Regions from separate parts of the Bradyrhizobium guangzhouense genome, predicted to be linked through region 2. Evidence: predicted binding sites of a transcription regulator. Region 2 holds the regulator's gene; each other region holds the start of a gene.
What was found. The regulator LexA, encoded in region 2, represses DNA repair genes until DNA is damaged. The targets are predictions, from matches to a motif close to TGTTCNNNNTGTGTTCNG.

Region 1 (9,964 bases), 110 kb from region 2:
AAATAGCTGCCGAGCGGGAAGAACTCTTCGAATGCTTGGATGTGGCCATTTGCGGCCTCCGGATCTACAAAACCCGACCAGCGCTTAGTCGGAGATCCACTATTCAGGACCCCAATAAAGAGTTCTCCACCATCAGCGTTGGCGAATGCCGAAAGTGATTTAGTAAGCTTCGCCGGCGAAACTTCTTTGGCCTTAAAGTCTAAGAAGTGACCTTCGCCGCGAGCCAGGAGATCGGCAAACTGAGCGTCGGATAGGGCTGTTACGTCGATTGCCAAGCTACTTCACTCCCCAGCCCATGTTTTTTGGTTAAGTTCGAACAGTAACGGCCAGCGCTGCAACTTCAAGAAGAAAGGGAACTTGCCAGGAGTAGAACATGGACGGGAAGTTACACCGCTAAGGCCCCCAAACGGTCTCCTCGGTCCATCCGAGTTCGGCAAACTCGCCGGCGCGAAGCGGCGCTTCTCCTGCCGCGAAGAACTCATCGAGCTGCGGCGGCGCCACTGATGTGTCCGACAGCATGGCGTGCGCCTGGCCGCGATGATGAATCTGATGCTGGAAGAGATGCATGAGCAGCCGGTCACGGCGTTCGATTTGGACGCGCGTGTCGCGGTTGATACGGACATTGCCGTCGAGCAGCTCAGGCGTCAACGCATCGCAGATCGCGAGCAGGCGCTTGTCCATTGCGGCTTGAGCGGGATTCAACCCGGACAGCGAGGGATAGGGCACTTCGTTCTCCCAGGCCCGCGGTCCGATCCAGCCACCTTCGAGCGCATCGATGTAGAAGAGATCGATGACGTAGATGTGGTTCAGCGTGCGCTGAAGGCTCGGGAAGAACCCGGTTCGCGGAGCCTCGAATTCGGTCTGGCTGAGACCGGCGCAGGCGGTGAGCAGGCGATGGTTCGCCCAGGCATTGTTATGGGCGAAAGCGCGATAGGTTTGCACGAGGCCGGCGGACATATCGGCATTTTCCTTCAGTCGGCGCCTGGCTAGAGGGCGGTGGCGGATTACGCTTCGCTAATCCGCCCTACGGCTCCCAAAGTCATTCCGCCGCCTCGCTCGTGCTCCTTCGCTTCGGCTTGCGCGCCTTCTTCAGCACCGGCTCCAGGAATTTGCCCGTGTAGCTGCGCTGCGCCTTCACGATGTCCTCGGGCGGGCCCCAGGCGACGATCTCGCCGCCGCCATCGCCGCCTTCGGGGCCGAGGTCGATGACCCAGTCGGCGGTCTTGATAACTTCGAGATTGTGCTCGATGACGACGACCGTGTTTCCTTGCGCGACCAGCTCGTGCAGCACCTCCAGGAGCTTCTTGACGTCGTGGAAGTGCAGGCCGGTGGTCGGCTCGTCCAGGATGTAGAGCGTGCGGCCGGTGGCGCGTTTTGACAGTTCTTTCGCGAGCTTGACGCGCTGGGCTTCGCCGCCCGACAGGGTCGTCGCCTGCTGGCCGACATGGATGTAGTCGAGCCCGACGCGGTGCAGGGTCTGGAAGGTTTCGCGCACGCGCGGCACCGCCTTGAAGAATTCGGCGGCTTCCTCGACCGTCATGTCGAGCACGTCGGCGATGGACTTGCCCTTGAACAGGACCTCCAGCGTCTCGCGGTTGTAGCGCTTGCCCTTGCAGACGTCACAGGTGACGTAGACGTCTGGCAGAAAGTGCATCTCGATCTTGATGACGCCATCGCCCTGGCACGCTTCGCAGCGACCGCCCTTGACGTTGAAGGAGAAGCGACCGGGCTCGTAGCCGCGGGCCTTAGCTTCGGGGAGGCCGGCAAACCATTCACGGATCGGCGTGAAGGCGCCGGTATAGGTCGCCGGATTCGAGCGCGGCGTGCGTCCGATCGGCGACTGGTCGATGTCGATGATCTTGTCGATATGCTCGAGGCCCTCGATGCGATCATGAGGAGCTGCGCCTTCGCTGGCGCCGTTGAGCTTGCGCGCGATCGCCTTGTAGAGCGTGTCGATCAGCAGCGTCGACTTGCCGCCGCCGGACACGCCGGTCACCGCCGTGAACAGGCCGAGCGGAATCTCCGCAGTGACGTTCTTGAGGTTATTGCCGCGCGCGTTCACCACCTTGATGGTGCGGCGATGGTTCGGCGGACGCCGCTCCGGCACCTCGACCTCGAGCTCGCCGGTCAGGTATTTGCCGGTGAGCGATTTCGGGTTGCGCATGATCTCGTCGGGCGTGCCTTCGGCAACGATGTTGCCGCCATGCATGCCGGCACCGGGGCCAATGTCGAGGACGTAGTCGGCAAGCCGGATCGCATCCTCGTCGTGCTCGACCACGACCACGGTGTTGCCGAGGTCGCGAAGCCTTTTGAGGGTGTCGAGCAAGCGCGCGTTGTCGCGCTGGTGCAGGCCGATCGAGGGCTCGTCCAGCACGTAGAGCACGCCTGTCAGGCCCGAGCCGATCTGCGAGGCGAGGCGGATGCGCTGGCTCTCGCCGCCGGACAGCGTGCCGGAGGAGCGGGACAGGGTGAGATAGTTGAGGCCGACGTCGAGCAGGAAGGTGAGGCGCTCGCGGATCTCTTTCAGGATGCGCCCGGCGATCTCGTTCTGCTGCGCGTTCAGTGCCTCAGGCACGGTCTCGAACCAGGCGCCGGCGGCCTTGACGGACAGCTCGGAGATCTCGCCGATATGCTTGGCACCGACCTTGACGCAAAGCGCCTCGGGCTTGAGCCGGAAACCGTTGCAGGCGCCGCAGGGTACGTCGTGGAAATACTTGGCCAGCTCCTCGCGCGCCCACTCGCTCTCGGTCTCGCGATAGCGGCGGTTGATGTTGGTGATCACGCCTTCGAACGGCTTCTTGGTGTCGTAGGAGCGGACGCCGTCCTCATAGGAGAACTTGATCTCGTCCTCGCCGGAGCCATGCAAGATCGCGTCTCTCGTCTTCTTCGGCAGATCCTTCCACTTGGTGGTCAGGGTGAACTTGTAGTGCTTGCCGAGCGCCGTCAGCGTCTGCACATAATAAGGTGACGACGATTTGGCCCAGGGCGCGATCGCGCCCTTGCCGATGGCGAGCTCCTTGTCGGGGATGACGAGGTCTTCGTCGACATGCTGCTCGACGCCGAGGCCGCCGCAGGCCGGGCACGCGCCATAGGGGTTGTTGAACGAGAACAGGCGCGGCTCGATCTCGGGGATGGTGAAGCCGGAGACGGGACACGCGAATTTTTCCGAAAACAGGATGCGCTCGGGCCCGCTCTTGTCGTGGATCTTTGCGGTCTTCTTTTTCTCCTCGACCGGGGCGGCTGCCGGCGCATCCGCGAACTCGACCACGGCGAGGCCCTCGGCGAGCTTCAGCGCGGTCTCAAAGCTTTCGGCGAGGCGCTGGCCGATATCGGCGCGCACCACGATGCGGTCGACCACGACGTCGATGTCATGCGGGAATTTCTTGTCGAGCGTCGGCGCTTCTGCGAGCTCGTAGAACGTGCCGTCGATCTTGACGCGCTGAAAGCCCTTCTTCAGCCATTCGGCGAGCTCCTTGCGGTACTCGCCCTTGCGGCCGCGCACGACGGGCGCGAGCAGATAGAGCCGGGTGCCTTCGGGCAGCGCCAGGACGCGGTCGACCATCTGCGAGACGGTCTGGCTTTCGATCGGCAGGCCCGTGGCCGGCGAATAGGGCACGCCGACGCGCGCCCAGAGCAGGCGCATGTAGTCGTAGATCTCGGTGACGGTGCCGACGGTGGAGCGCGGATTCTTCGAGGTCGTCTTCTGCTCGATCGAGATCGCCGGCGACAGGCCATCGATCTGGTCGACGTCGGGCTTCTGCATCATCTCCAGGAACTGGCGGGCATAGGCCGAGAGCGACTCGACGTAGCGGCGCTGGCCCTCGGCATAGATGGTGTCGAAGGCGAGCGAGGATTTGCCGGAGCCTGATAGCCCGGTGAACACCACGAGCTTGTCGCGGGGAATCTCGACGTCGATGTTCTTGAGGTTGTGCTCGCGCGCGCCACGGATCGTAATTGCGCGCAGGCTGGAGCCCGCGTTCTGCTGTTGGCGCTTCGCCTTGATCACTTCATCCATCCGGTTTGCCCTCAAGGAATCCCAAAAGCTACGCGATCGCGCCAACGTGCAGGCGCGCTTCGCCCGGAACCGGGATCGGCGCCAATGGGGTTGTGAGCGAACGTAGGAAGAACGAAGGCGGATTTCCAGTGGGACTTGCGAATCGTCAACGGATTGTTGGCGCGCTGGCGGGATTTGGCAGCAGCGCCCGGCCATGGGCCCCAACGGAACAACAAAAAGGCCGGCGCGAGGCCGGCCTTTCGTGACGATGGCTTTGGAGACGAAGCTCGGTACTGAACTCAGTACTTGGCGACGACCGGGCCGTTGAAGTGATAGTTCACGCCGAACTGCACGGTGTGCAGGTTGAGCGTGCCGGAGGGCAGGTTGCCCCCGAAGTAGTTCTCGCTGCCGAGGCTGCGATACAGGTACTCACCCTTGATCGACCACTGCGGAGCGATGAAGGCTTCGACGCCCGCGCCGACAGTCCAGCCCGAGTGGAACTTGCTGTCGGAGATGCTCACGCCCAGCGCGGAGAGGCTGATCTTGTTGTCGATCCAGGCGTAGCCGCCGGTGCCGTAGAACAGCACGTTGTTGACGGCGTAGCCGATGCGGCCGCGCACGGTGCCGAGCGCGTCGGTCTTCGAGTTCGCGGTCACGACACCGAAACCGGGAACAGTGGCCGCAGCGGAGGCGCTGACGTCAGCCCAGGCGCCATCAGCCTCAACGCCGAACACGACATTGCCGGTCTGCCAATTGTAGCCGGCGGTGCCGCCGACGAAGCCGCCCTGCATCCGCGGGCTGTTCGCGTCTTCCCAGGCGCCGCCGCCCATGAGACCGAGGTAGAAGCCGGTCCAGTTGTAGACCGAGGCCATCGCGACAGGCGCCTTGGTGTAGGGGCGAGCCGCCAGATCGGCAGCCGAAGCGGCGCCGGTGAGGGCAATCAGAGCGGCCGAAGCCAACAAAACCTTCTTCATTTTCAACTTATCCCAGTCCCAGTTTCTGTTGTTGCCTTCCGTAAGATCGGAAGGGCATCGGACGCTGTGGTCCAACTAACGACGTGCTTACACCACTGAAGCCGCAAGTTGTGTCTCTCAAAAGCCACAACAAATACAAAATGTAATAGTAGCTGACCCATAGTTCCCGCAGGGAACACGACAGCAAAAGGCCGGCGCGCGGCCGGCCTTTTATTCTCGAATGATTTCAGGTGGATCAGTACTTCGCGATGACGGGGCCGCCCCAGCGATAATTGACGCGGACGAGACCCATGTCGACATTCTGGCCGATGCGATCGGTCTGGAATGCACCGCCGCCGGGCGCATTCAGCGTCAGAGTCCTGCTGCCCAGGAAGATGTGGTCGTACTCAACGCCAACCGACCAGTTCGGCGCAAAGCCGAACTCGAGGCCGGCGCCGACCGTGCCGCCCCAGCGGTTATCGCTGGTCGAGGCGAGCAGGGTGCCGGCTCCAGCGAATCCGGGCGCGGTGTAGATATTGAACTTGTCGGCGACCACGGCACCGCCGCCCTTCACGTAGAACAGCACGTTGTTCCAGGCATAACCGACCTGGCCCGTGATCAGGCCGAAGGCGTCGATTTTCGAGCGGTTGCGCTGGCTCAGGATGAGCGCGCTGACATTGTCGCCGGAGAAGTCGGCCCAGTTGCCTTGGCCTTCGAGGCCGAACACCCAGTTGGCGGACTGCCAGCGATAGCCGACCTGGCCGCCGACGGTGCCGCCGGTCGCATTGTGGCAACCCTCGCCGAGCAGCGCGCCGGTGGTCGCCGCGAGGAAGTCCCAGCACTTGTGGCTCGATCCGCCACCGCCGTTGATGCCGATGTAGAAGCCGCTCCAGTCGTAGATGGTGGCGATCATCGGCGGCGGCGCCTTGGTGTAGGGACGCGCCGCAAGATCGGCTGCGTCAGCCGGTGCTGACAAGCCCAAGGCAACCATACCGATTGTACCGAACAGAATTTTCTTCATTGCAGTCTCCCCAGTGTCGTCCGCTTCAGTCGTCCCCTGAAGCGGTCAATCAGGCGCGACGCCCATATGAACCAATTCCGAGTCGGACCGTAGTCCAATCCGGAGGCGGAGTCCGTCTCCGGAATGCAACACTCGTCGGCCAACTGAGGGGGCATAACCTAATGAAGATTAAGCATTTTCTTGCCTGTGCCGGTTCCAATTCATGATGTCGTGCATAGAGGCGGCGACTACCGATTGCACGCTTGGGTCGCATCAATTTCGGTAGGAACAAATCTGGAACAAATGTTTGGTCGGTGCTATATGTGGGGATAACCAAGGGTGTGCCGGGCCGATCGGCCCTCGTAAGCGTATAGGGTCGACCCAACAGGCGGCAGCGCGGGCGCGCCTTTTCGAAATTCAGTGCATTTGGAGTGGAGAGCGGCGATGGCGGGAAGCGTCAACAAGGTCATTCTGGTCGGAAATCTCGGCAAGGATCCGGAAATCCGCCGCACCCAGGACGGGCGGCCGATCGCGAATCTGAGCATCGCGACCTCCGAGACCTGGCGCGACAAGAATAGCGGCGAGCGCAAGGAAAAGACCGAGTGGCATCGCGTCGTGATCTTCAACGAAGGGCTTTGCAAGGTCGCCGAGCAGTATCTGAAGAAGGGCGCCAAGGTGTACATCGAGGGGGCGCTTCAGACCCGCAAATGGACCGATCAGAGCGGTGTGGAGAAGTACTCGACCGAGGTCGTGCTGCAGGGTTTCAACTCGACGCTGACGATGCTCGACGGCCGCGGCGGTGGCGGAGGCGGCGGCAGCTTCGGCGACGAGCCGGGCGGCGATTTCGGCTCGTCCGGTCCGGTCAGCAGCGCACCGCGCCGCCCCGTGGCCGCGGGCGGCGGTGGCCGCAACAACGACATGGACGACGATATCCCGTTCTGAGGCGAGGCGGAGCTTCGCATTTCGCCTTGCTCGCGGGAAGCGGCAGGTGTTCCCACTGATTGGCCGGTTGGATCGGGGTACCGATCACCGGCGCATCATGGTCCCAATGTTTGTGGGCGCGCCGGTGGTGGCGGGGCTGTTCACGCTGCCGCCCGGGCGCATGATGCATGACGTGGTTTTCGGGACCTGAGCGGCGGTTCCCGGAGGCTTGCCCAGAGCTTGCCCAAGGCGGTACCAGGAAGGGCGTAAGTCTCTGGAAGAACAGTCGGAAAAAGCGCTTCCCGGAAGCCTCCAAGGGTGGTTATCAGGGCCTCGATGCGCTATATGATTCCCAGATAAAACTTCACCGGATTCCCCCTTGGCTGACGACGACAACAAGCCCGGCGACCAGCCGGCGCAACCCTCGGACATTCGCCCCGTCTCGATCTACGAGGAGATGAAGAAGTCCTACCTCGATTACGCCATGAGCGTGATCGTGTCGCGCGCGCTGCCCGATGCGCGCGACGGGTTGAAGCCCGTGCACCGCCGCATCCTGTTCTCGATGAACGAGGAAGGCTACACACCCGACAAGAAGCACAAGAAGTCGGCCGGTATCGTCGGCGACGTCATGGGCCAATACCATCCGCATGGCGACCAGGCGATCTATGACGCGCTGGTCCGTATGGCGCAGCCCTTCTCGATGCGCGAACTGCTGGTGGACGGGCAGGGCAATTTCGGCTCCGTCGACGGCGATCCGCCGGCGGCGATGCGGTATACCGAATCCCGCCTGACCAAGATCGCGCTCAAGCTGCTCGACGACATCGACAACGAGACGGTCGATTTCCAGGACAACTATGACGGCTCGACCAAGGAGCCCGTGGTTCTGCCGGCGCGGTTCCCCAACCTGCTGGTCAACGGAGCCGGCGGCATCGCGGTCGGCATGGCCACCAACATCCCGCCGCACAATCTCGGCGAGGTCATCGACGCCTGTCTTGCGCTGGTCGACAACCCGTCGCTGACCATCGACGAGCTCAACAACATCATCCCGGGCCCGGACTTCCCGACCGGTGGCATCATCCTCGGACGCCAGGGCATCCGCAGCGCCTATCATCTCGGCCGCGGCTCCATCGTGATGCGCGGCAAGGTCGAGTTCGAGACGATCCGGAAGGAGCGCGAGGCGATCGTCATCACCGAGATCCCGTATCAGGTGAACAAGGCGACGATGGTCGAGCGCATCGCCGAGCTCTACAAGGAAAAGAAGATCGAGGGCATCTCCGATCTGCGCGACGAATCCGACCGCGATGGCTACCGCGTCGTCGTCGAGCTCAAGCGCGATGCCGTGCCCGACGTGGTGCTGAACCAGCTCTACAAATTCACGCCGCTGCAGACCTCTTTCGGCGTCAACGCCGTCGCGCTCGACAGTGGTCGTCCGCAGACGATGAACCTGAAGGACATGCTGACGATCTTCGTCGGCTTCCGCGAGCAGGTCATCACACGCCGCACCAAATACAAGCTGCGCAAGGCGCGCGAACGCGCGCATGAGCAGGTCGGTCTTGCGATCGCGGTCGCCAATATCGACGAGATCATCAAGGTCATCCGGACCTCGCCGACGCCGGCTGCCGCGCGCGACACCCTGATGACGCGTGACTGGCCGGCCCGTGATGTCGAGGACATCATCACGCTGATCGATGATCCCCGCCATCGCATCAACGAGGACGGCACCATCCGCCTGTCGCTGGATCAGGCCAAGGCGATCCTGGAACTGCGCCTGGCGCGGCTCACGGCGCTCGGCCGCGACGAGATCGGCGAGGAGCTGGCAAAACTCGCCGGCGAGATCGGCGAGTATCTCGAGATCCTGCACTCGCGCGCCCGCATCCTCGACATCATCAAGACCGAGCTCGCCGAGGTGAAGGCCGAGTTCGCCACCCCGCGCCGCACCGTGATCATGGAGCAGGAAGGCGAGGTCGAGGACGAGGACCTGATCCAGCGCGAGGACATGGTCGTCACCGTCTCGCATGCCGGCTATGTCAAGCGCGTGCCGCTGTCGGCTTATCGCGCCCAGCGCCGCGGCGGCAAGGGCCGCTCCGGCATGCAGACCCGCGACGAGGATTTCGTCAGCCGGCTCTTTGTCGCCTCAACTCATACTCCGGTGCTGTTCTTCTCGTCCCGTGGCCAAGTCTATAAGGAAAAGGTCTGGCGCCTGCCAATGGCGGCACCCAACGCGCGCGGCAAGGCGCTGATCAATATCCTGCCGCTGGAGCAGGGCGAACGCATCACCACCATCATGCCGCTGCCCGAGGATGAATCGACCTGGGCGCAACTGGATGTAATGTTCGCCACGACCGGCGGCAACGTTCGCCGCAACAAGCTGTCCGACTTCGTCGACGTCCGCCGTTCCGGCATCATCGCCATGAAGCTCGACGACGGCGAAGCGATCGTCGACGTGCAGATCTGCACCGAGCGTGACGACGTGCTGCTGACCGCGGCCGGCGGCCAGTGCATCCGCTTCCCGGTCCCCGATGTCCGCGTCTTCACCGGTCGCACCTCGATGGGCGTGCGCGGCATTGCGCTCGGCGAGGGCGACAAGGTGATCTCGCTGGCGATCCTGCGCCATGTCGAGACCACGTCCGATGAGCGTTCGGCCTATCTGAAGATGCGCCGCGCGGTCGCCGGCGAAGCTGCGGCTGAAGAGCCGGCAGCCGATGCCGAGGCGGAGGAGACCTCCGGCAGCTTCCAGCTTCCGCAGGAGCGCTATGCCGAGATGTCGGCGGCCGAGCAGGTCGTGCTGACCGTCTCCGTCAACGGCTATGGCAAGCGGACCTCGTCCTACGAGTACCGAACCACGGGCCGCGGCGGCAAAGGCATCGTCGCCATGAGCGTCAACAACCGCAACGGCAACCTGGTGGCGTCCTTCCCGGTCGAGGATGCGGATCAGATCATGCTGGTCACCGACAAGGGCCAACTGATCCGCTGCCCGGTCGAAGGCATCCGCATCGCCGGCCGCTCGACGCAAGGCGTCATCGTGTTCGATACCGCCGAGGACGAGCACGTCGTCTCGGTCGAGCACATCACGGAAGAGGCCGAGAGCGGAAATGG
Region 2 (9,964 bases):
TCGATGTCCGGCGCGATGCCCTGGGCCTGGATCGAGCGGCCCGACGGGGTGTAGTAGCGCGCGGTGGTCAGCGCCAGCGCGCCGTTGCCGGCACCGAGCGGGATGATGGTTTGCACCGAGCCCTTGCCGAACGAGCGGGTGCCGATCAGCGTCGCGCGCTTGTGGTCATGCAGGGCGCCGGAGACGATCTCCGAGGCGGAGGCCGAGCCGCCGTTGATCAGGACGACGAGCGGCTTGCCCTTGGTAAGGTCGCCGCCATGCGCGGTGAAGCGCTGGGTTTCCTCCGGATTGCGTCCGCGGGTCGAGACGACTTCGCCACGCTGCAGGAACGCACTCGACACCGACACCGCCTGGTCGAGCAGGCCGCCCGGATTGTTGCGCAGATCCATCACATAGCCGACGAGCTTGTCTTGCGGGACGTCCTTGGAGATCGAGGCGATCGCCTTCTTCAGGCCATCGGTGGTCTGCTCGTTGAACGAGGTGACGCGGATATAGCCGATGTCGCCGTTCTCGACGTGGAAGCGGACCGGACGGACATGGATGATCTCGCGCGTGATCGCGACATCGAGCGGGGCGGCGGCGCCCTTGCGCACGATGGTCAGCTTGGTCTTGGTGTCGACCGGGCCCTTCATCTTGTTGACGGCCTGCTCGAGCGTCATGCCCTGCACGTTTTCGCCGTCGATCTTGCTGATGAGGTCGCCGGACATGATGCCGGCTTTGGACGCCGGGGTATCGTCGATCGGGGAAACGACCTTGACCAGGCCCTCTTCCATCGTGACCTCGATGCCGAGGCCGCCGAACTCGCCGGAAGTGGTCTCCTGCATCTCGGTCCAGGCCTTGGCGTTCATGTAGCGCGAATGCGGATCGAGCGAGGTCACCATGCCGGTGATGGCGCCTTCGATCAGCTTGGCGTTGTCGGGTTTCTCGACGTAGCTCGCCTTCACCCGCTCGAAGACCTCCCCGAACAGATTGAGCTGGGAATACGCGTCGTCCGCGCTTGCCGCCGCCCGTGCCGCCCATAGTCCGCCCTGCGGACCTGATACGAGGAGGGTCAGGCACGCTCCGGTGAGCGCGCCCAGGGGGAAGAGCAGGGTTTTCCGCATGGAATGGGTGGCCTTTTCGCTTAGCGGTTCTTTTGAGGCTTGGCAGCCGCCATGCAAGTGGCGATCCAGCCCGGTTCTCACAATATCATTCAGGTTTCTTCAAGGCCGTCCCGCCTTGCGGGCGGGTACGCGCTAAAAATCCTTCGCCTGAACCTAAACATTTGGCAACGTTCGTAGACCGGCCCCGCTCCCGGCGGGAATCAGTCGACCGGACGACGCCTCGCAGCTATGCGATTTTAGGATGGTTTTGCAGGGCCGGACGGGATAGGCGATGGCATAAGACTTCAAATTCTCGGGAGGATAACAATGAACGAAGCACTCCGGCCGGAACGGAACGTCGAACTCGGCGCCAGCAACGAGCCGTTCCAGAACCTGCACGAATTCATCCGGAAGGCGCGTTCCAACCTCAACCAGAACGCCTGGGACTACATCGTCGGCGCGGCCGAGACCGAGACCACGATGCGCCGCAACCGCATGGCGCTGGACGAGATCGCGTTCCGCCCGCGTGTGCTGCGCGACATGCGCAAGGTCAGCGGCTCGGTCGAGCAGTTCGGCCGCAAGATGCGACTGCCTGTGGTGCTCGCCCCCGTCGGCGCGCTCGAGATCTTCGACCCCAATGGCGCAGCCAGCGTCGCGCGCGCCGCCGGCGCTTTTGGTGCGTCGCACATGCTCAGCTCCGTCTCCGAGCCCGGCCTGGAAAAGACGGCCGAAGCCGCGCCCGATGCGCTGCGCATGTACCAGCTCTACGTCCGCGGCGATGACGCGTTCGTCGCCGACGTCGTCAGCCGTGCGCAGAAGGCCGATTATGCCGCCTTCTGCCTGACCGTCGACACCGCTCATTACAGCCGTCGCGAGCGTGACATCGCCAAGCGCTACGTTCGCGAGAGCCGCCTGCGCGCCACCGGCGGCGACTACCAGAAGGGTCTGGAGTGGCGGACCGTGAAGATGATCAAGGACAAGTTCAAGATTCCCCTGATCATCAAGGGCATCGCAACCGCCGAGGACGCGCAGATCGCGGTCGATCACGGCGTCGAGTGGATCTATGTCTCCAACCATGGCGGCCGCCAGCTTGATCACGGCCGCGGCGCCATGCATGTGCTGCCGGAAATCGTCGATGCGGTGAAGGGCCGCGCCAAGATCATGGTCGATGGCGGCTTCTGCCGCGGCACCGATATCGTCAAGGCGATCGCCGCGGGCGCCGACCTCGTCGGCATCGGCCGGCTGCAATGCTGGGCGCTGGCGGCAGCCGGCGAGACCGGCGTGACGCGGATGCTGGAACTGCTGGAAGACGAGGTGCTGCGCTGCCTCGGTCTGTTGGGTGCCACCTCGTTCGCCGAGGTCAACAGATCCTGTCTGCACCCGGCCACCGCGACCAATGCGCCGAGCGTGTTCAGCGCGTTCCCGCTGTTCGACCACGAACCCTATCGATACTGACCCGAAAGGACGCAATGACCTCGCTCTCTCCCGGCAGCGCAGATGCGCTCCTGTTCGATCTCGGGCGCGTCGTGCTCGACATCGATTTCTCCAGGGCGATCGCCTGCTGGGCCGGACATGCCGGCTGCAAGCCCGAAGCCATCGTCGGGCGCTATGTGCGCGACGAGGCCTACCGGCTGCACGAGGTCGGCAAGCTCAGCGACGAGGACTATTTTGCCTCCCTGCGCTCTTCGCTCGGAATCTCCATTTCGGATGACCAGTTCCTGGAGGGGTGGAACGCGATCTTCGCCGGCGAAATGCCTGATATCACGGAGCTCCTGCCCCGCGCGGCAAAACAGATGCCGGTCTATGCCTTCTCCAACACCAACCGCCCGCATGTAGACTATTTCTCGAAGCAATATGCCGACCTGCTCGGCCATTTCCGCGAGCTGTACCTGTCCTCCAGCATCGGGCTGCGCAAACCGGATGCTGAAGCGTTCGACCATGTCGTCGCCGCGATGGGCGTGCCGGCCAGCCGGATCGTGTTCTTCGACGACCTCGCAGAGAACATCGAAGGCGCGCGCGCCCGCGGCCTGACCGCGGTCCATGTGACCTCGCCGACCGATGTCGGGAATGCGCTGAAAGCTCTGGGGATCTGACCGCGAGACGCCGCGACCCGGAACTATTTCGCGCGCGGGCATGGAACCAAGTCGCTCTGTGCATTTTTATACAGAGTTCCGGGAACGAATGCCCGCTTCCGGACTCATCAGTCCGTTGGGAATTCTACATGGACTTATCATCGTGTTGGGCAAAACCTACCTCACCAAGCAGGCCTCGCTGCTCGTCAAATTCGCCAAGACCACCTCGGACTCCGAGCTTTCCGCCAAGCTGATGAGCAAGGCGGCCGACCTGAAGGCCCAGGCCGATCCGTTGCCGGACAAGGATCAAGGGCCCAAGGCGCCTGACGTCGCCGAAGATGGAGAGGCGGCAAGGGGAAATCCCATAACGCGGTCGTAGTGCCGCGCGCAGGCTGCCGCTCCTCATACCGGTTTGCCTCGCCCTCCGGATCATGTCGCGACTCAAGCCCTGCCCCAAGCGTAAGCTTCGCGGCGATATAACCCCTTTTGCCTCGGCCTCTCCGCTCGGCTAGAACCTTGCCGACCGAGTCCTTCGATCTTGTTGCGGGAGTTCACCGTGGCCCTCATGCCGGTTTCCGATGCGCTTGCCGCCGTGCTCGCCGGTGTAGAGCCTTTGGCTGAGGAAATGATCGCGCTGGATCAGGCCTTCCATCGCGTGCTCGCGCGCGACGTTGCCGCGCGGCGGACGCAGCCGCCGCAGGACATGTCGGCGATGGATGGCTATGCCGTCCGCGCGGCCGATGCGGCGAAGGTCGGTGCGCAGCTCACCGTCATCGGCGAGGTCGCAGCCGGCCGCCCATTTGCGGGAACAGTCGGCGCTGGCCAAGCCGTGCGGATCTTCACCGGCGGGGTCGTGCCCGCCGGCGCGGATGCGGTGGTGATCCAGGAAGACACCGTCGCGGACGGCAAGCACATCACGATCAAGGAAGCCGCCGTCACCGGGCGGCACATCCGCCCCGCCGGGATCGATTTCCGCGAGGGTGAGGTGCTCCTGCACAAGGGGATGCGCCTGACCGAGCGCGACCTTGCGCTCGCTGCCGGCATGAACCACCCGCAGCTTGCCGTCCGCCGCCGCCCGAAGGTCGCGATTCTCGCAACCGGCGACGAGTTGGTGATGCCCGGCTCGACGCCCGGCCACGGCCAGATCGTCTATTCCAACGGCTACGCCCTGCACGCCCTCGCCCGCAGCGAGGGGGCCGACACCATCGATCTCGGGGTTGCCGCCGACACGCTTGCCGCCACCACATCAGGCATTCGCCGCGCGCGGGAATCCGGCGCCGACATCCTGATCACGACCGGCGGCGCCTCTGTCGGTGACCACGACCTGGTGCAGCGGGCGCTGACCGACGAGGGCATCTCGATGGCGTTCTGGAAGATCGCGATGCGACCGGGCAAGCCGATGATGAACGGGCAACTCGGGCCAATGCGCGTGATCGGCCTGCCCGGCAATCCCGTGTCATCCTACGTCTGCGGCTTCCTGTTTCTGGTGCCGCTGATTCGCGCACTGTCGGGCCGTCAGGTGATTCATCATCGCCGCGAACGCGCTGTGCTCGGCCGCGACGTCGGCGCCAACGACCAGCGCGAGGATTATCTGCGTGCGCGTCTGCAGACGCGCGATGACGGCACGCTTCTAGCTCTTCCCGTCAATCACCAGGATTCCTCGCTGCTTGCGAATCTCGCTGCGGCACAGGCACTTCTCGTGCGTCCGCCGTTCGCGCCGAAAGCCGAAGCCGGCACGCCATGCGAGGTGCTGCGATTGCCCGAGTGAGCGCACCGTTCGCAACCGTTCCGCGAACTTTGTCGCGTTCACGGTAAATTAAGCAGTTGCGGAACATGTATCGAACATATAGTGTCCGTTCATGATTTGTTTCGAGCATGTAGCGGCTTATTGCTGAATTCAGCGTCTCGGAATCGAACGACATCGTCAGGGGGATTTTGGTCGAGATGTTAACGCGCAAACAATACGAGCTCCTGCGGTTCATCAGCGAGCGATTGAAGGAAAGCGGCGTGCCGCCCTCCTTCGACGAGATGAAGGACGCGCTCGACCTGCGCTCCAAGTCGGGCATCCATCGCCTGATCACCGCGCTCGAGGAACGTGGCTTCATCCGCCGCCTGCCCAACCGCGCCCGCGCCATCGAAGTGATCAAGCTGCCCGAACTCCAGGCGGCTGCCGGCAGCCGCCGCGGCTTCACGCCGAGCGTCATCGAGGGCAATCTCGGCAAGGTGCGGACGACGTCGAGCCCGCCCGCTGACGAAGGCGAGCGCCCCGTCGCGGTTCCCGTGATGGGCCGGATCGCGGCCGGTACGCCGATCGAGGCCTTGCAGACCCGCAGCCACACCATCAGCGTCCCGCCCGACATGCTCGGCGCGGGCGAGCACTACGCGCTCGAAGTGCGCGGCGATTCCATGGTCGATGCCGGGATTCTCGACGGCGACATGGCGCTGATCCAGCGCAACGAGAGCTGCGACACCGGCGATATCGTGGTGGCGTTGATCGACGACGAGGAAGCAACGCTCAAACGCTTCCGCCGCCGTGGCGCCTCGATTGCGCTCGAGCCGGCAAACGCCGCCTACGAGGTCCGGATCCTGCCGCCCAACCGGGTCAAGATCCAGGGCAAGCTGATCGGGCTGTACCGGAAATACTGAACCCGTCGCGCGCCGCCGCTGGCGAGCGTGCCTTCATGATTGGAGCGGGCGGTTGTCCGCTCCGGCTGGATAGTCTTTCTGGTTCTGCACAGATTATCCGGCCCCCTCTCCCGCGCTACATCCCCGGCACGCCACAACGAAGCACGCATCGCTTCGTTGCGCCTTTGCGAGACCGAGGAGACCGCCATGCGCAAGTTCTTTTTGATCACCGCCACGATGGCACTGATCGCAACGTCACCGTCGCAAGCCTTCGCTGCGCAGCCGCAGCATCACATTCGCAAGGCGCCCCAGGCGACGAGCGGGCAACTCCGCAATGCCCGCAACGCCGTCGAGCAGCCGGCGCAGCCAGCCTGGCCATATTCGGGCTGGTCGGCACCTGCCGGCCGCTAACGGAGAGGCTCGCGAATGCACGGGAGCAGGCTTTGTTCCTCGCGTGCCTGAAAAAGATATTGTGATGGCAGCCTGCAGACTCAAGCCGCAGATTTGCCCCCAACATCGCATATGATCGCAGGCTTCCACTCTGATAGAGGCCTGCGCCTCAGAAGAGGCGTGGGTGCTCTATCGCTGATGAGGAGCACCCGATGTGTGACTATAGCCTGCATGCCGTCGCGACGCGTCCCGCAGAAGTCGGCGAGACGATCGTCACGACAACGTTCCGCGGCACCTCGACGCGCGGCTTCGCCTCCGAAGCCGACATGTCGGTCGCGGTCTGCCTGCTGCCGGGGACGGAGCTCGCCTTCGCCGACAACGTCCGCTACGACAACCGCTGGATCTGGACGCGCACCATCAATTCGCGCGTCGGCAAGTTCGGCAAGGTCGATCCGCACATTCCCGATCGTCATCACGACGCGATCGAATTCCCGGATGGCAAATACGTCCTGGTGACCCAGCTCGTCGAAGGCCAGCGCGCGACCGTGCTGCAACTGCCGGTGGCCCAGCCGCTCGGTGAGCGCGAGCACAAGCCGCAAGTGACTGCCGACATCAGTCCGACGCCCCCGCGCCTTCCGATCGGCTGAGCCGTCATCCTTGGGCATGACCTCCGCGTAAGCGCGTTTTCGCGTTTGTCGCGCCGGGAAACCGCTACACACTTTTGCGGATCAGGCCTTAGTCCTCGGCCTGAAGGTCGGCCTCGGACGGTGTTGCGTCCTTCGCGCGCGGAGTCGCCGACCGTGGCACGAGGGTCCGTTCAAAATCTCCATCGCCGGCCGCCGCCGGCGACCAGGGGCGGTTTGCGCCCCGTGCCCTCACCGACTGAACCGCAAACCCATCGCCGCGGCGTGTCAGCGCCAGCGCGCCCTGGCTCACCAGACGCGGCCGGTCGACCAGCATCGCACCACAATCCGGCGGCGCAGGCCTTGCCGTCACCACCAGGGCCGCGCGACTGCAATCATCGGCCAGCGCGTCGATGCGCTGCGCCAGCGCGACCATGCGGCCGTCGGCAAGCGGCGTCACGCAGCCGGCATCGTCGCACGACACGCCGTCGCCGAGCGAAGTGCTCGCCGCATCGCGCGGATCGGCGTCCGCCGCAAGCCACTCCTTCAGCAGGAAATTGTCCTTCTTCGTCCTGATCAGATGCAGCTGCCCGTCCCTGCCTCGCACCGCGACGTTCTGGCCGTCACCCGCGATCAGGATGTCGGGTTGCCTGATAGAAAGACCCCAGATGGTCGCAGCCACGAGCACGACCGCTCCCGACCAGCGCAGCGGCGTGCGCAGCAGGCCCATCAGGATCAGGCCGAGGCTCGCAGCGATCAGCGGCGCTGTGCCGAAGGCGCAGACGTGACCGATCGCACCGGGCAATGCGGCCACCCAGCGCGTGACCAAAATCATCCAGTCGATGCCGATCCCCATCAACCACCAGAACACGCCGTCCAGCCCGAAGGGAGCCGCGAGCAATCCGAGCAGCCCGGCCGGCATCACCAGCGCCGAGACCACCGGCATCGCGCCGAGATTGGCGAGCACGCCATAGGGTGTGACGCGGTGGAAATGGAAGGCGGAGTAAGGAGTGGTCGCAAATCCCGCGATCATCGAGGCCATGAACAACATCGCGATCTCGCGGCCGCCCCACAGCGCGATGCGCGCGGTCGCCGAATGATCGGGCGAGGCCAACAGGCTCGGCATGCCGATCTGCACCATGGCGACGAGCCCGAGCGTTGCCGCGAACGACATTTGGAAGCTCGGATGCACCAGCGCTTCCGGCGCGAACGCGAGCACGATAAGTGCCGCCACGGCCAGGGTGCGGAATGTGATCGCGCGCCGATCGACGATGACAGCGATCAGCACCACCGCGGTCATGAAGAACGATCTCTGCGTCGCGACTTCGGCACCGGAGAGCAACAGATAGAACGCCGAAGCGGTCAGTGCGGCGGCGGCAGACCATTTCTTGATGGGAAAGCCCACCGCCAGTCCCGGGACGAGCGCGAGCAGCGCGCGGACCGCGAAGAAGACGACCCCCGCGACGACGGCCATGTGATAGCCCGAAATCGAGAGGACGTGACCAAGCCCCGAGATGAACATCGCGTCGTTGACGGGCGTGGTGATCGCGTCGCGGCGCCCGGTGAGCAGCGCGGTCGCGATGGCGCGGTTGTCGCCGTCGAGCGTGGCGCGGATGCGCGCGTCGATGGCATCGCGCAGGCCTTGCATGATCGCGGCATAGCGTAGCTGCAATCCGCCTGACACCGGCGGCGTCACGATCGTGATCGCCCCCATCGCAAAACCCGAGGCACCGATGCCTTGGAAGAACATGTCGCGCGAGAAATCGTAGCTGCCGGGCCGCAGCGGCGACAGCGGCGGCATCAGCCGCGCCTTCAACTGCACGAAGCTGCCGACATCGGGCGCAGTCCCCTTGCGCACGGAGAGGCGGACGCGCTCGAGCTTCACGTCGCTACGCTGCGCCTCCATCGCGGCGACGCGCAGCACGAAACGGTCGGTGCGCTCGCGGATGTCGCGGGTCTCGACGAAGCCCGACAGCGACACCGAATAAAGCGGCTTTGCGAGCACTGTATGCGCGATGCGTGCCGTCTTCCACGTCGCTGCGGCAAAACCGGCCGCGACCGCCGCGATCATGATCGCGGGCGCAAACCAAGGGCTTCGCCGCAACAGGACCGCGCCGAGCATGAGCGCGGTCGCTGTCGCAACCGTGACCCACAGCACCGGCTCGTGATCGGCGGCAAAATAGAGCGCGATGCCGCAGCCGAAGGCAACGGGCACCCAGGGAAACAGCCGGCCCGCGCCAGCCTCGGCCTTGGCCCATTCGCGCAGCGTGCCGCCGATCGCGGGCCAGACGCCAAACCCAGCCGGCACGAACCCGCCGGCCGATCGGGCCCGGCCTGTCGGCCAAGTCCCGGCAATGCCTTGCGACAAACGCTGCGGCCGGTCCGGCTCCGCCATTCCCTAAGGCAACCCCTGCGATATTAGACGGGGCCGGAGGCTACCGGAACGTGCAGCCCACCGAATAGCGGTACGGATCGGGAACGAAGAGGCCGCGCCCCTACTTTTCCTCTTCCATCGTCACGGCGACGTCCGCCTTGGCCGACAGGCGGACCTTGTTGCCCTCGACACCGGCGACGAGGCCCTTGTCGATGAAATGGTGGTGGCCCTTGTGACTGCCCTCACCGCTGTCCTTCCTGGTCAGCTTGATACGGTTACCCTCGACCTTGTCGACCGTACCGACATGAACGCCGTCGGCGCCGATGACTTCCATATGCTCTGCGATGTTCTGCATGGTGGGATCCTCGTTGGACCCACACAACGCGCAGGGAGCGCGTTCGTTGCTCTCGTCGCAATGACGATGCCGTGTGACGACGCGCCGGTCAGATCAACGGCGCCTTCGCCGAGGCATGGTGATTGACGATCTTCCAGTCGCCATCCTCGCGAATGATGACCCAGCTCATCTTGACGATCAGATCCTCCCGTTCGCCGGCGAGGTCGAACGTGATTGACGCACCCATGTTGATCATATCAGGCCCTGCTTGCGCCGCCCGCACCTCGGAGAACGTCGCGCTGGGCCTGCGCCAGCGCGGCAGGCCGTTGAAGTAATCGGCGACGCCGTCCCTGCCCCGATAGAGTTTTGGGTTGGAGCCGAAGAAGAACGCGTTCTTCGAATACAGCGACGACAGCGCAGCCGCATCGAGCGTGGCAAAGCCGGCGCACCATCTCGCGATGATG
Region 3 (9,964 bases), 2.0 Mb from region 2:
GCGGCTTCTATCCCGACAGCCACATCGTCGGTTGCAGCACGGGTGGCCAGATTCATGGCGACGACATCGCCGACGACGTCATCGTTGCCGTCGCCCTGCATTTCGCCCGGACACAGTTGCGGGTCGTGAACGAGACGATCGAATCGCGCGAGACGTCGCGGACTTGCGGCATGCGTTTCGCCCGCCGGCTGGCGGCGCCGGATCTCGCCGGTGTGTTCGTTCTCTCCGAGGGATTGAACGTGAACGGCAATGAACTGATCGCGGGCATCACCGAGATACTCGGGCCCGACTTGCTGGTGACAGGTGGCCTCGCCGGCGACGGCACCAGGCTCGAGCAGACCTTGGTCGGGGCCGACGGCGAGCCGCAGCCGAACCAAATTGCTGCGATCGGTTTCTACGGCTCGTCCTTCCGCTTCGCACATGGCTGCGCCGGGGGGTGGGACGTGTTCGGCCCGCGGCGCAAGGTGACGAAGTCGGCCGGCCCTGTTGTGGTCGAGCTCGATGGCGAGCCGCCGCTCGACCTCTACACCCGCTATCTCGGCGACGAGGAGGCCGCGGCGATGCCGGGTTCGGGTCTTGCGTTCCCCTTGCGTATTCACGACGAGGCGGCGCCGGAGCGGCAGATTGTGCGCTCCGTTTTCGCAGTGGATCGCGATGCCGGCACGCTGACATTTGCGGCCGATATTCCGGAAGGATGCACCGCGCAACTGATGCGCGCCAATTTCGATAGTCTTGCCGCGGGGGCAGGGGAGGCGGGCCGACAGGCGCGCAACGCTCTCGCAGATGAGGTCGCGGGCGACAAGCTCGCGATCCTGGTGAGCTGCACCGGCCGGCGCAAGGTGATGGGGCAGCGTACGCAGGATGAGCTCGATGCGGTTGCCGCCGAGCTCGGCGACGACGTCACCCGGATCGGCTTCTATTCGTATGGTGAGATCGCACCACCCGCGGCGACCGGCCGCTGCGAGCTGCACAACCAGACCATGACCGTCACCGTCATCGCGGAGGCGGCCCCGTGACCATGCATCGCCTTCTGGCAAGGCAGATCAGGCAATCGACCGACGAATCCGGGCAGGTCGACATGACGAGGCTCGGCGAGCTGGTCAGCGCGGCCTATGACGAGAGCGATCGCGATCGGCGACGCACCGATCGTGCGATCAAGCTGATGATCGAGGAGCTCGAGCAGACGCACAAGCGCGCCGAGCAGGACCTGTCGCGGGCACGCGAATTTCTCGATAGCATCATCGAGAACATCCCGATTGCGGTGTTCGCCAAGGATGCACGGGACTCGCGCTACATCCTGCTCAACCGCGCCGGCGAAGAGTATTACGGCATGCCCCGCCAGGAGATGCTGGGCAAGACTCCGGAGCAGATTTTCCCTGATGATATCGCTCGAATCGTCAACGAGCAGGATCGCCGTGTCGTCGATAGCGGCACGCCGATGTTCCTGGAAGGGCATCTGCTCGAAGTCGGCGTCGATGGTCCCGACCGCGTGGTCAATTCGCGCAAGCTGCTGGTCCGCGACGGGAACGGCGCGCCGCAATATCTGATCGGGGTGATCGAGGACGTCACCGAACGCATCAACAACGAGGCGCGGATCAGCCATCTGGCCCACCACGATGCGCTCACGGATCTGCCGAACCGCAGCGCTTTCAACGCGATACTGGCCGAGCGGCTGGAGCGCGCGCAGGAGGCGTCGGCCAGCTTTGCGGTCCTCAGCCTCGATCTCGACCGCTTCAAGGATGTCAACGACGTGTTCGGCCATCCCGTCGGCGACATGATGATGCGCGCCGCCGCCGAGCGTCTTCTCGCCGAGGCTGACGGCGCCTTTGTCGCCCGCATCGGCGGTGACGAGTTCATGATCCTGATGCCCGACGATGTCCGGCGCGAAGACGTGCTCTCACTCGCCGAGCGCATGGTCGAGGCGATCGGCAAGGAGCTGGAGGTCGACGATTTTCTGTCCCATGTCGGCCTCAGCATCGGCATAGCCGTCTACCCGGACGACGGCGTCGATGCAGCGACGCTGCTTGCCAATGCCGATTCCGCCCTTTATCGCGCCAAGCGCGAAGGCCGGGGAAGGGTCTGCTTCTTCGAAACCGAGATGGACCGGGAACTGCGCGACCGCAGGCTGCTTCAGCACGACCTGCGGCAGGCGGTGGAGCAGAACCAGCTCATGGTCTACTTCCAGCCGCAGGCGCGGATAGATGGCGAGATCATCGGCTTCGAGGCGCTGCTGCGCTGGAACCATCCGTCGCGCGGCTTCGTGCCGCCGGATCAATTCATTCCGCTCGCGGAAGAGAACGGGCTGATCATCGCGATCGGCGAATGGGTGCTGCGGGAGGCGTGCCGGGAAGCGGCCTCCTGGCCGCGGCCGTTGCAGGTCGCGGTCAATTTGTCGCCGGTCCAGTTTCAGGCCGGCGATCTCGAACGGTCCATCCACCAGATCCTGCTGGAGACGGGACTTTCGCCAACACGGCTCGAGGTCGAGATCACCGAGGGCGTGCTGATCGGCGATTTTGCCCGCGCGCTCAATCTGCTGCGGCGGCTGAAGGCGCTCGGCATCCGGATCGCGATGGACGATTTCGGCACAGGGTACTCCTCGCTGTCCTATCTGCAGTCGTTCCCGTTCGACAAGATCAAGATCGACCGGAGCTTCATTTCCAACCTCGAGGCAACGCCGCAATCGGCCGAGATCGTCCGGGCGGTGCTGAGCCTCGCACATGCCCTGCACATCCCTGTCGTCGCCGAGGGAGTGGAGACGGACGCCCAGCGCGCCTTCCTGGAAGGCGAGGCTTGCGAGGAGATGCAGGGCTATCTCATCGGGCGGCCGGAACCGATCGAACATTATTTCGATTTGATCGGCATCAACGTCGAACGTCGCCGCTACGCCTAAAAGTATGATCACTTCCAGACTCGGGTCTGCCGATAGGAACCAATGTGCGTCTGCACATTTCTCTGGAGTTAACCAAGGTTAAGCCGGCCGTACGCGCAGAAAATGTTTTGCACAACCGCCATCGGCCTGACGCAAATCAGGGCAATAAGCCCGGTGTAAATGCGAGGGAGGGTCTCATGGAAAACGTACGTCGCTACCGCGCGTTGGCGTCCCTCTGTCGCCAGCAAGCCGCCTATCGGCCGCTGCAGAACTGGCAGCTGCTCGGTCAGGCCGAACATTTTGAGCATCTCGCCGAGATCGCGCTGAAGGCGCATTTTGAAGCGTGCAATGCACAACGCGAAGACGACGAAAGCGCCGCCGCGGCATGGGAGACTTCCGCTGCGGCGTGATGCCGGCCGCTTGCGCCTTTGCTAGTGCGACATCAGAGTCGGGATCGTCATGGCTTCGAGCATGGCGCGCGTGACGCCGCCGAGAAAGCGCTCCTGCAAGCGGGAATGGCCATAGCCACCCATCACCAGCAGATCCAGGTTTTCGTCGGCTGCCAGTGACAGGATGGTCGGCTGGATATCGGCGCGCGTGGCCGACAGGCTGATCGTGCGGGCCGAGAGGCCGCGCCGTCCGAGATGCTTGGCCAGATTGCCGGCCGAGGCGTCGGGGGCGGTGTCGGCCTCGTTGATCGCAATGATCGCGATGTCCTCGGCGCGGGCGAGGAACGTTGCTGCATCGCGAAGCGCACGCGCCGCGACGCGGCTGCCGTCCCAGCAGATGCCGATCCGCTTTGCCTTGAAGCTCCCGCGGAAGGTGTAGGGCAGGAACAGGACGGGACCGCCGGCCTGGAACAGGATCTCGCGAGGGACATCGTTGTCGAACGTCACCTGCTCGGGATCCGGTTGAAGCACGACGCTGAGGTCGTGCAGCCGCGCCATCTCGCCGAGCGAATTGGCTGCATCCACCGGAATCGCGCCGAGCGGGTGGCAGGTGCAGGAGATATCGGCGTTGCCCGCTTCGCTCCTGAAGACTGCAAGCGCGGCTTCGGCCCGTTCCAGCGCGCGCTCGCGTTCCATCTCGAACACGGCCGCGACGGCAGCGCCGCCTTCCATCAAATAGGCCGCGGTGCTCGCGACATAGCCGACCGCGACGGCATCGACATGGGCATTGAGGCCGGCTGCGAGCGAGATCGAGCCATCAATGACGGCGCGCATCGGCCTTTCGGTCGGGATGTGGACGAGAATGTCTTTGTACATGGCGGCCCCTCCGATGGACATCATCCGATGGCTGCAGTTTTTCACCACCCGAAAGGCCCGCGTTGAGCTGCATCAAATCTGCGGTGAGGAATTTGCCCTGCGGCCGCCGGCCGCACTTTCTTTGCCAAGAATTAATCGCGCGGACGGGACGTCGTAAGGTGGCGATCGCCATGTTGGGTGCAAGGGGATTTACCCAACATGGAGAATTGGACATGATCGATCGCGACAATTCCGACACTACCAAAACCCGCAGAATTCTGAAGCCGCGCCGGCTTGCTCTGCTCGGCACCGTGGCCGCGCTGGGCGTAGCCGCGTTGGTCGCTTCTCCCGTTTCCACGTCCTTTGGCGTGAGCCCCCTGATCTCGCCAGCGCACGCCACCGAGACCGCCGCAACGCCCTCGGGCTTTGCCGACCTTGTCAGCAAGGTCAAGCCCGCCGTCATATCGGTGCGGGTGAAAATCGACCAGGACAACGACAAGAATGCGATGCTGCAACAGAACCGGATGGATCAGGACGAAGATTCCCCGCTCGACCAGTTCCGGCAGTTCGGTTTCCGCTTCCCGGGCGGCATGAACGGTATGCAGCGCCAGCGCCACCAGGTGATCACCGGCGAGGGCTCCGGCTTCTTCATTTCGGCTGACGGCTATGCCGTCACCAACAACCATGTCGTCGACCATGCCGAGTCCGTGCAGGTGACGATGGACGACGGTACGATCTACACCGCGAAGGTGGTCGGCACCGATCCGAAGACCGATCTCGCGCTCATCAAGGTCGACGGCAAGAAGGACTTTCCGTTCGTGAAATTCTCCGACCAGAAGCCGCGGATCGGCGACTGGGTGGTCGCGGTCGGCAATCCGTTCGGCCTTGGCGGCACCGTGACGGCCGGCATCGTCTCGGCCAGCGGCCGCGATATCGGCAACGGCCCCTATGACGACTTCATCCAGATCGATGCCCCGATCAACAAGGGCAATTCCGGCGGTCCGGCCTTCGACACGAACGGCAACGTGATTGGCGTGAATACCGCGATCTACTCGCCCTCCGGCGGATCGGTCGGCATCGGCTTCGACATTCCCGCCTCGACCGCAAAGCTCGTCGTCGCGCAGCTCAAGGACAAGGGTGCCGTCACGCGCGGCTGGCTCGGTGTGCAGGTGCAGCCGGTGACCGCGGAGATCGCCGACAGCCTCGGCTTGAAGGCGGCACGCGGCGCGATCGTCGACAATCCGCAGGATGGCAGCCCGGCGGCAAAGGCCGGCATCGAGGCGGGCGACGTCATCACCGCGGTCAATGGGACCGCGATCAAGGACTCCCGCGATCTCGCCCGCACCATCGCGGGGCTGGCGCCGGGTACGTCCGTGAAGCTCGACGTCGTCCACAAGGGCGACAGCAAGACGGTGACGCTCGCTCTCGGCGAGCTGCCGAACGAGCACCAGGCCAACGCTGACGACGGCAAGACGGAGCAGACCCCCGGTACGCCGCGCCTTGGCCTCGGCCTCGCACCGGCAGGTGAAGTCCAGGGTGCCGGCCAGAAGGGCGTCGTGGTCACCGAGGTCGATCCGCAGGGACCGGCAGCGCAGCGCGGCATTCAGACCGGCGACGTCATCCTCAATGTCGGCGGCAAGGCTGTTTCCAACGTCGGTGAGGTCCGCTCCGAGCTGGCACAGGCCAAATCGTCCGGCAAGAACAGCGTGCTGTTGCAGGTGAAGAATGCGGAGGCGACCCGGTTCGTCGCAGTGCCGCTCGCCTGATATCGAGCTTGACGGCAAGTTCAAAAGGCGGCCTGCGGGCCGCCTTTTTCGTGCGCGTCTCTCGAGATACCCACAGCCCACCGATAACATTCTCGTTAACGGCAGCAATGATGACGGGTTCGTCCGAAAAAGCCGCGTTCGCTCGTCAAACTCTGGAATACTGTTATGCTTCGGCCGCAACGAAGCTGCCGAGGCAAATTGCAGGAGTGGAACTTCGGACGTCCGGCCGATTTGTGGAACCGGCCGGTGGTTCGCATTTGATCGGTGCCGACATGGATCGATTGAAGCTCTCGCTGAAGCTTGCGCTGCTCGTCGCGCCTTTTCTGTTGTCGACCGGAAGCGCCTTGGGGCGCGATGACGGTCGCTTCACCGACTCGCCGCTCAAACCCTGGTTCGACAGTTTGCGCAGCCATCTCGGTCCGTGCTGCTCGGATGCCGACGGCGTTGCCGTGGCCGATCCCGATTGGGACTCGCACAATGGTCATTACCGGGTACGGCTTGACGGAGAGTGGGTCGACGTCCCCGACGAAGCCGTGATCACCGAGCCAAACCGGGCCGGCCGTACCATGGTCTGGCCGGTCAAGACGGTGTTCGGCGTTTCGATCCGCTGCTTCATGCCCGGCAGCATGATCTGACAGCGGCCCGCGTCACCGCTTGGAGGATTTGCGCTTCGAGCTCTTCTTGCTCGTCTTCTTGCTGGTCTTCCTGGACGTCTTCCGCTTCGACGCCTTCTTCGGCACCTTCTTGCCCTTCTTGCGCGCTTTGGACAGGCCGATCGCAATCGCCTGTTTGCGGCTCTTCACGCGTCCGCCGCGACCGCCGCGTCCGCTCTTTGCGGTGCCCTTCTTGTAGCGTCGCATCTCGCTCTCGACATCGCTGCCGGAGCTGCGTGAATAGCGGCGCTTCTTTGCTTTGCGTGCCATCAGCTCTCTCCCATGGCTTCCGGAAGAGAACAGGAGCGCTGACCCAATGTTCCAGCGCGCTTTGCGAAGCGCCTCTTCAGAAAGAGTTGGCGAGCTCGATCTCTGCTTCCAGCACCTGGATGCGGCGCGCGGCTTCGGCAAAGGACAGGTCGCGATCGTATTGCGCCGGCTGGTAGGCCTCTTCGCTGAGCCGCTTGAGCCGCAGCCCTTGCGCCCGGGTCATCTGCTCCATCAGAAAAGCCTTGGCATTCGGAAAAGCCTTGGCGTCCGCAAAAGCCTTGGCGTCGTATTTACCCTGAACCTGCATCTCGCTCTCCATTCCTGATTTCGTGACTTGACTATATGTTCTTATTTTGTTCTAACAAGCCATGGACAACAGAATTAATGAAATTCGACGTAAAATCAGCATCTTGAGGCTGGAGATGGCCGACGTCGAAGCGTCCGTGCGCGATCTCGTCAATCGCGACCGCGATTGCACCGAACGGGCCCGGGCGCAAATTGACCTGCGCCGGAAAATCAACCTGCTGATTGGCGAATGGAAGGCTGCGGGCGGCGGCGAGGTGCTGCCTGACATCCGCGAGCGGGTGCGCCTCCGTCCGCTGAAAAACGAGAGCAGGCCGGTACGCCGCTGAGGCGTTCGTGGAGGGAGGCTGGTGGTGGAGGAAGACCCGGACGCCTACCGGATTCTGAGACTGCGCGCCGAGATCCTCGAACTGGGCTCTGCGATCAGGCAATTGCAGCGGGAAGGCCTCGACGACGCCACCGCCCAGCTCCTGATCGCGCGCAAGCGGGCGCAGCTCGATCATCTCGTGAAGACGAGCTCTGTCGTCCGCCCCCTTTAACATCCCTGACATCCGACGCAGCTAAAGCAGTCGCGCAACGCGACATGCCGGAGCTCGTCCATGCCGGATGCCGAAATGACTGCCCTGCTGCAGGCGGTGCTCGATGAGGTCTGCGCAGACTTGCCCCCATGGGATACGACGACGCGCGAGCGCGTTGCTGAGAGATTGCGTAACCTCGTCCGTTCGGGGCGCAGTTCGGTCGACGAGTTGAAGCGGGTAGGTGGTGATGCGCTGATCCGCGCACCGACGATGTGGCCCTGAGCGAATGCCCAGGCGCTCAAGCAACAGGCCCCGCTCTCGCGGGGCCTGAACGCCAAGAGCTTGGTTGCAAGCCTACTTGGTGTTGGTCGGAGCGCTCTTGTTGTTCATCATGCCGCCGCTCTGGTCCGTACCAGGGTTGGTGCCGCCTTGGGGGGTCGGTTCGCTACCCTTGGACTTCATGTTCGCTCCCGTCGTGGTCTGCGACATGGAGGAGTGGTGCTTCTTGTGGGACTTGGCCTGCGCGGCGAACGGCGCGGCGGCGAGGCCGGTTGCCAACATCACGGCGAGAGCGAGCTTGGTCGTCTTCATGTAGGGAACTCCCTGAGTTGAATTGACGCAGGAGCCAACCGCCATTTGCCACAGGAGTTCCGAAGAAAAACGTCGCGCGCGTTTCACGTCCGCATCAAGAGTTCTTGTCTTCGTTGAGGATGAACACGACGCCCGTCAGCGAGGCACCGATGGCGAAGGTCGTCACCATCGTGGCAACGAACACGAAGGCCGCCGCACGGCCGCCATCGTTCAGCAATTCTGCAGCCGCGGGATTGACCAGAATGAGCGCGAGCGTAAACGTCAGGCCGAGTGCCGCCCCCATCATCGCATGGGTCATCAGCTTGATCACGCCGGTGGGCGAGATCAGACTTGGCGACCCCTTTGGCGACTTTTTTGCGCGCATGGAACTGCCGATCGGTCTGGCATGCAACGCGCGCGGTCATTGCGGGTTCCATTGCGTATGAAGGATTTGTCATCACCCGCTTCATCCGACGTTCATGCCGGCCTTGCGAGGATGTGCGCCATCAACACGGGAATATCAGCTATGGGTAAGGTGGTCTTTCTCTACCGCTCGCTGGCCTATCGCAACGCGGCGGCCGACATATTGCTCAAGGCGCGCAAGCTGCCGCGCGGTGCGGACCGCAGCGCGGCCCGCCGCTACGCGAGGGCGCTGCGCGATCTCGCGCAAACCGAAGCCTGGCTCGAAGGGCGCATCGCCGATGAATCGCGGTCGATGTCGCGACTGAAAGTTGCCGCCTCGCGTTAACCCGACGCGCGCTGAAGCTCGGGAGAGCTGCCGGTCTCGAACTTGTCCTGCGCCGCCGGCGTCGCTGCGGTCCTACTCGTCAAGGGGACTTCGAGACGACACAGCAAGCCCTCCGAACGCCAATCGAATTGCGCCTGTCCGCCAAGCTGGGATTCAACGCTGGCGAGCAGGCTTCTCGTCCCGAAGCCACGCGATTTCGGCGTCCTGACCAGCGGCCCGCCGCTCTCATCCCACGTCAAGGTGAGGAGATCGTTCTCGGCTCCCCAGCCGATCGCGAGCCGACCCGACCGCGTCGAGAGCGCGCCATACTTGGCCGAATTGGTGAAGAGCTCGTGCAGCGCCAGGGCCAGTGTCTGCGCGGTGGCCGGCAACAACTGCACTTCGGGACCCGCAAGCTTGACCTGTCCGCCGAGCGAGTAGGGCGCCACCTCTTCCTCGATCAACTTGGAGAGCTCGGCGCCCTGCCAGCTCGACAGCGAGAGGATGGTGTGCACGCGCGCGAGCGCATTGATGCGGCCCTCGACGGCATTGACGTAAGCCTTGACTTCCTCGGCGCGGGTGAGGCGGACGATCGATTGCGCCAGCGCCAGCGCATTCTTGGCGCGATGATCGACCTCGCGCGCCAGCAGATTCTGCCGTTCCTCGGCGCGCTTGCGTTCCGTGATATCGACGGTGACGCCGCTCACCCGCACGACGCGGCCGTTGGAGTCGACGGTCGCGGCCGCCGTGCCGACGCACCAGCGCACCTCGCCGTCGGGGCGACGGATGCGAAATTCACCTTCATAGGCATGGGAGCCGGTGTTGAACGCGGCAATGGCCTTGCTGAACTGGTCGGCATCATCGGGATGCAGCAGCGCCTGGACATTCACCGATGTGACGCTGAACGTTTCCGGCGTCACACCGAAAATGCGATACTGGCCTTCGTCCCACATCCAGTCGCCATTGACCCAATCCCAGTCCCACGAGCCCATCTTGCCCGCCGCGATGGCCATGGTGCGCCGCTCTTCGCTCTCGCGCAGCTTG

Region 1: a site for LexA is predicted at 4,112-4,129, ahead of uvrA (excinuclease ABC subunit UvrA). Genes of this name have one in related genera too.
Region 3: a site for LexA is predicted at 7,146-7,163, ahead of XH91_RS26000 (DUF3072 domain-containing protein). Genes of this name have one in related genera too.

Annotation. Positions count from the first base shown of each region.
Region 1 is NZ_CP030053.1:3,569,708-3,579,671, forward strand. It holds gene XH91_RS17260 (RNA/DNA-binding domain-containing protein) at 1-275, opposite strand, end outside; gene XH91_RS17265 (DinB family protein) at 394-957, opposite strand; gene uvrA (excinuclease ABC subunit UvrA) at 1,040-4,015, opposite strand; gene XH91_RS17275 (outer membrane protein) at 4,294-4,968, opposite strand; gene XH91_RS17280 (outer membrane protein) at 5,204-5,968, opposite strand; gene XH91_RS17285 (single-stranded DNA-binding protein) at 6,392-6,889, shown strand; gene gyrA (DNA gyrase subunit A) at 7,248-9,964, shown strand, end outside.
Region 2 is NZ_CP030053.1:3,459,649-3,469,612, reverse strand. It holds gene XH91_RS16765 (S41 family peptidase) at 1-1,103, opposite strand, end outside; gene XH91_RS16760 (alpha-hydroxy acid oxidase) at 1,410-2,537, shown strand; gene XH91_RS16755 (HAD-IA family hydrolase) at 2,552-3,175, shown strand; gene XH91_RS16750 (hypothetical protein) at 3,318-3,533, shown strand; gene XH91_RS16745 (molybdopterin molybdotransferase MoeA) at 3,711-4,922, shown strand; gene lexA (transcriptional repressor LexA) at 5,099-5,800, shown strand; gene XH91_RS16735 (hypothetical protein) at 5,987-6,190, shown strand; gene XH91_RS38840 (hypothetical protein) at 6,382-6,816, shown strand; gene XH91_RS16725 (ComEC/Rec2 family competence protein) at 6,905-9,187, opposite strand; gene XH91_RS16720 (DUF2171 domain-containing protein) at 9,288-9,521, opposite strand; gene XH91_RS16715 (nuclear transport factor 2 family protein) at 9,610-9,964, opposite strand, start outside.
Region 3 is NZ_CP030053.1:5,431,061-5,441,024, reverse strand. It holds gene XH91_RS26035 (FIST signal transduction protein) at 1-1,016, shown strand, start outside; gene XH91_RS26030 (putative bifunctional diguanylate cyclase/phosphodiesterase) at 1,019-2,890, shown strand; gene XH91_RS26025 (hypothetical protein) at 3,067-3,279, shown strand; gene XH91_RS26020 (universal stress protein) at 3,301-4,134, opposite strand; gene XH91_RS26015 (Do family serine endopeptidase) at 4,347-5,879, shown strand; gene XH91_RS26010 (hypothetical protein) at 6,152-6,514, shown strand; gene XH91_RS26005 (DUF6496 domain-containing protein) at 6,527-6,802, opposite strand; gene XH91_RS26000 (DUF3072 domain-containing protein) at 6,879-7,109, opposite strand; gene XH91_RS25995 (hypothetical protein) at 7,225-7,434, shown strand; gene XH91_RS25990 (hypothetical protein) at 7,459-7,644, shown strand; gene XH91_RS25985 (hypothetical protein) at 7,705-7,905, shown strand; gene XH91_RS25980 (hypothetical protein) at 7,978-8,214, opposite strand; gene XH91_RS25975 (hypothetical protein) at 8,309-8,578, opposite strand; gene XH91_RS25970 (hypothetical protein) at 8,720-8,941, shown strand; gene XH91_RS25965 (HWE histidine kinase domain-containing protein) at 8,938-9,964, opposite strand, start outside.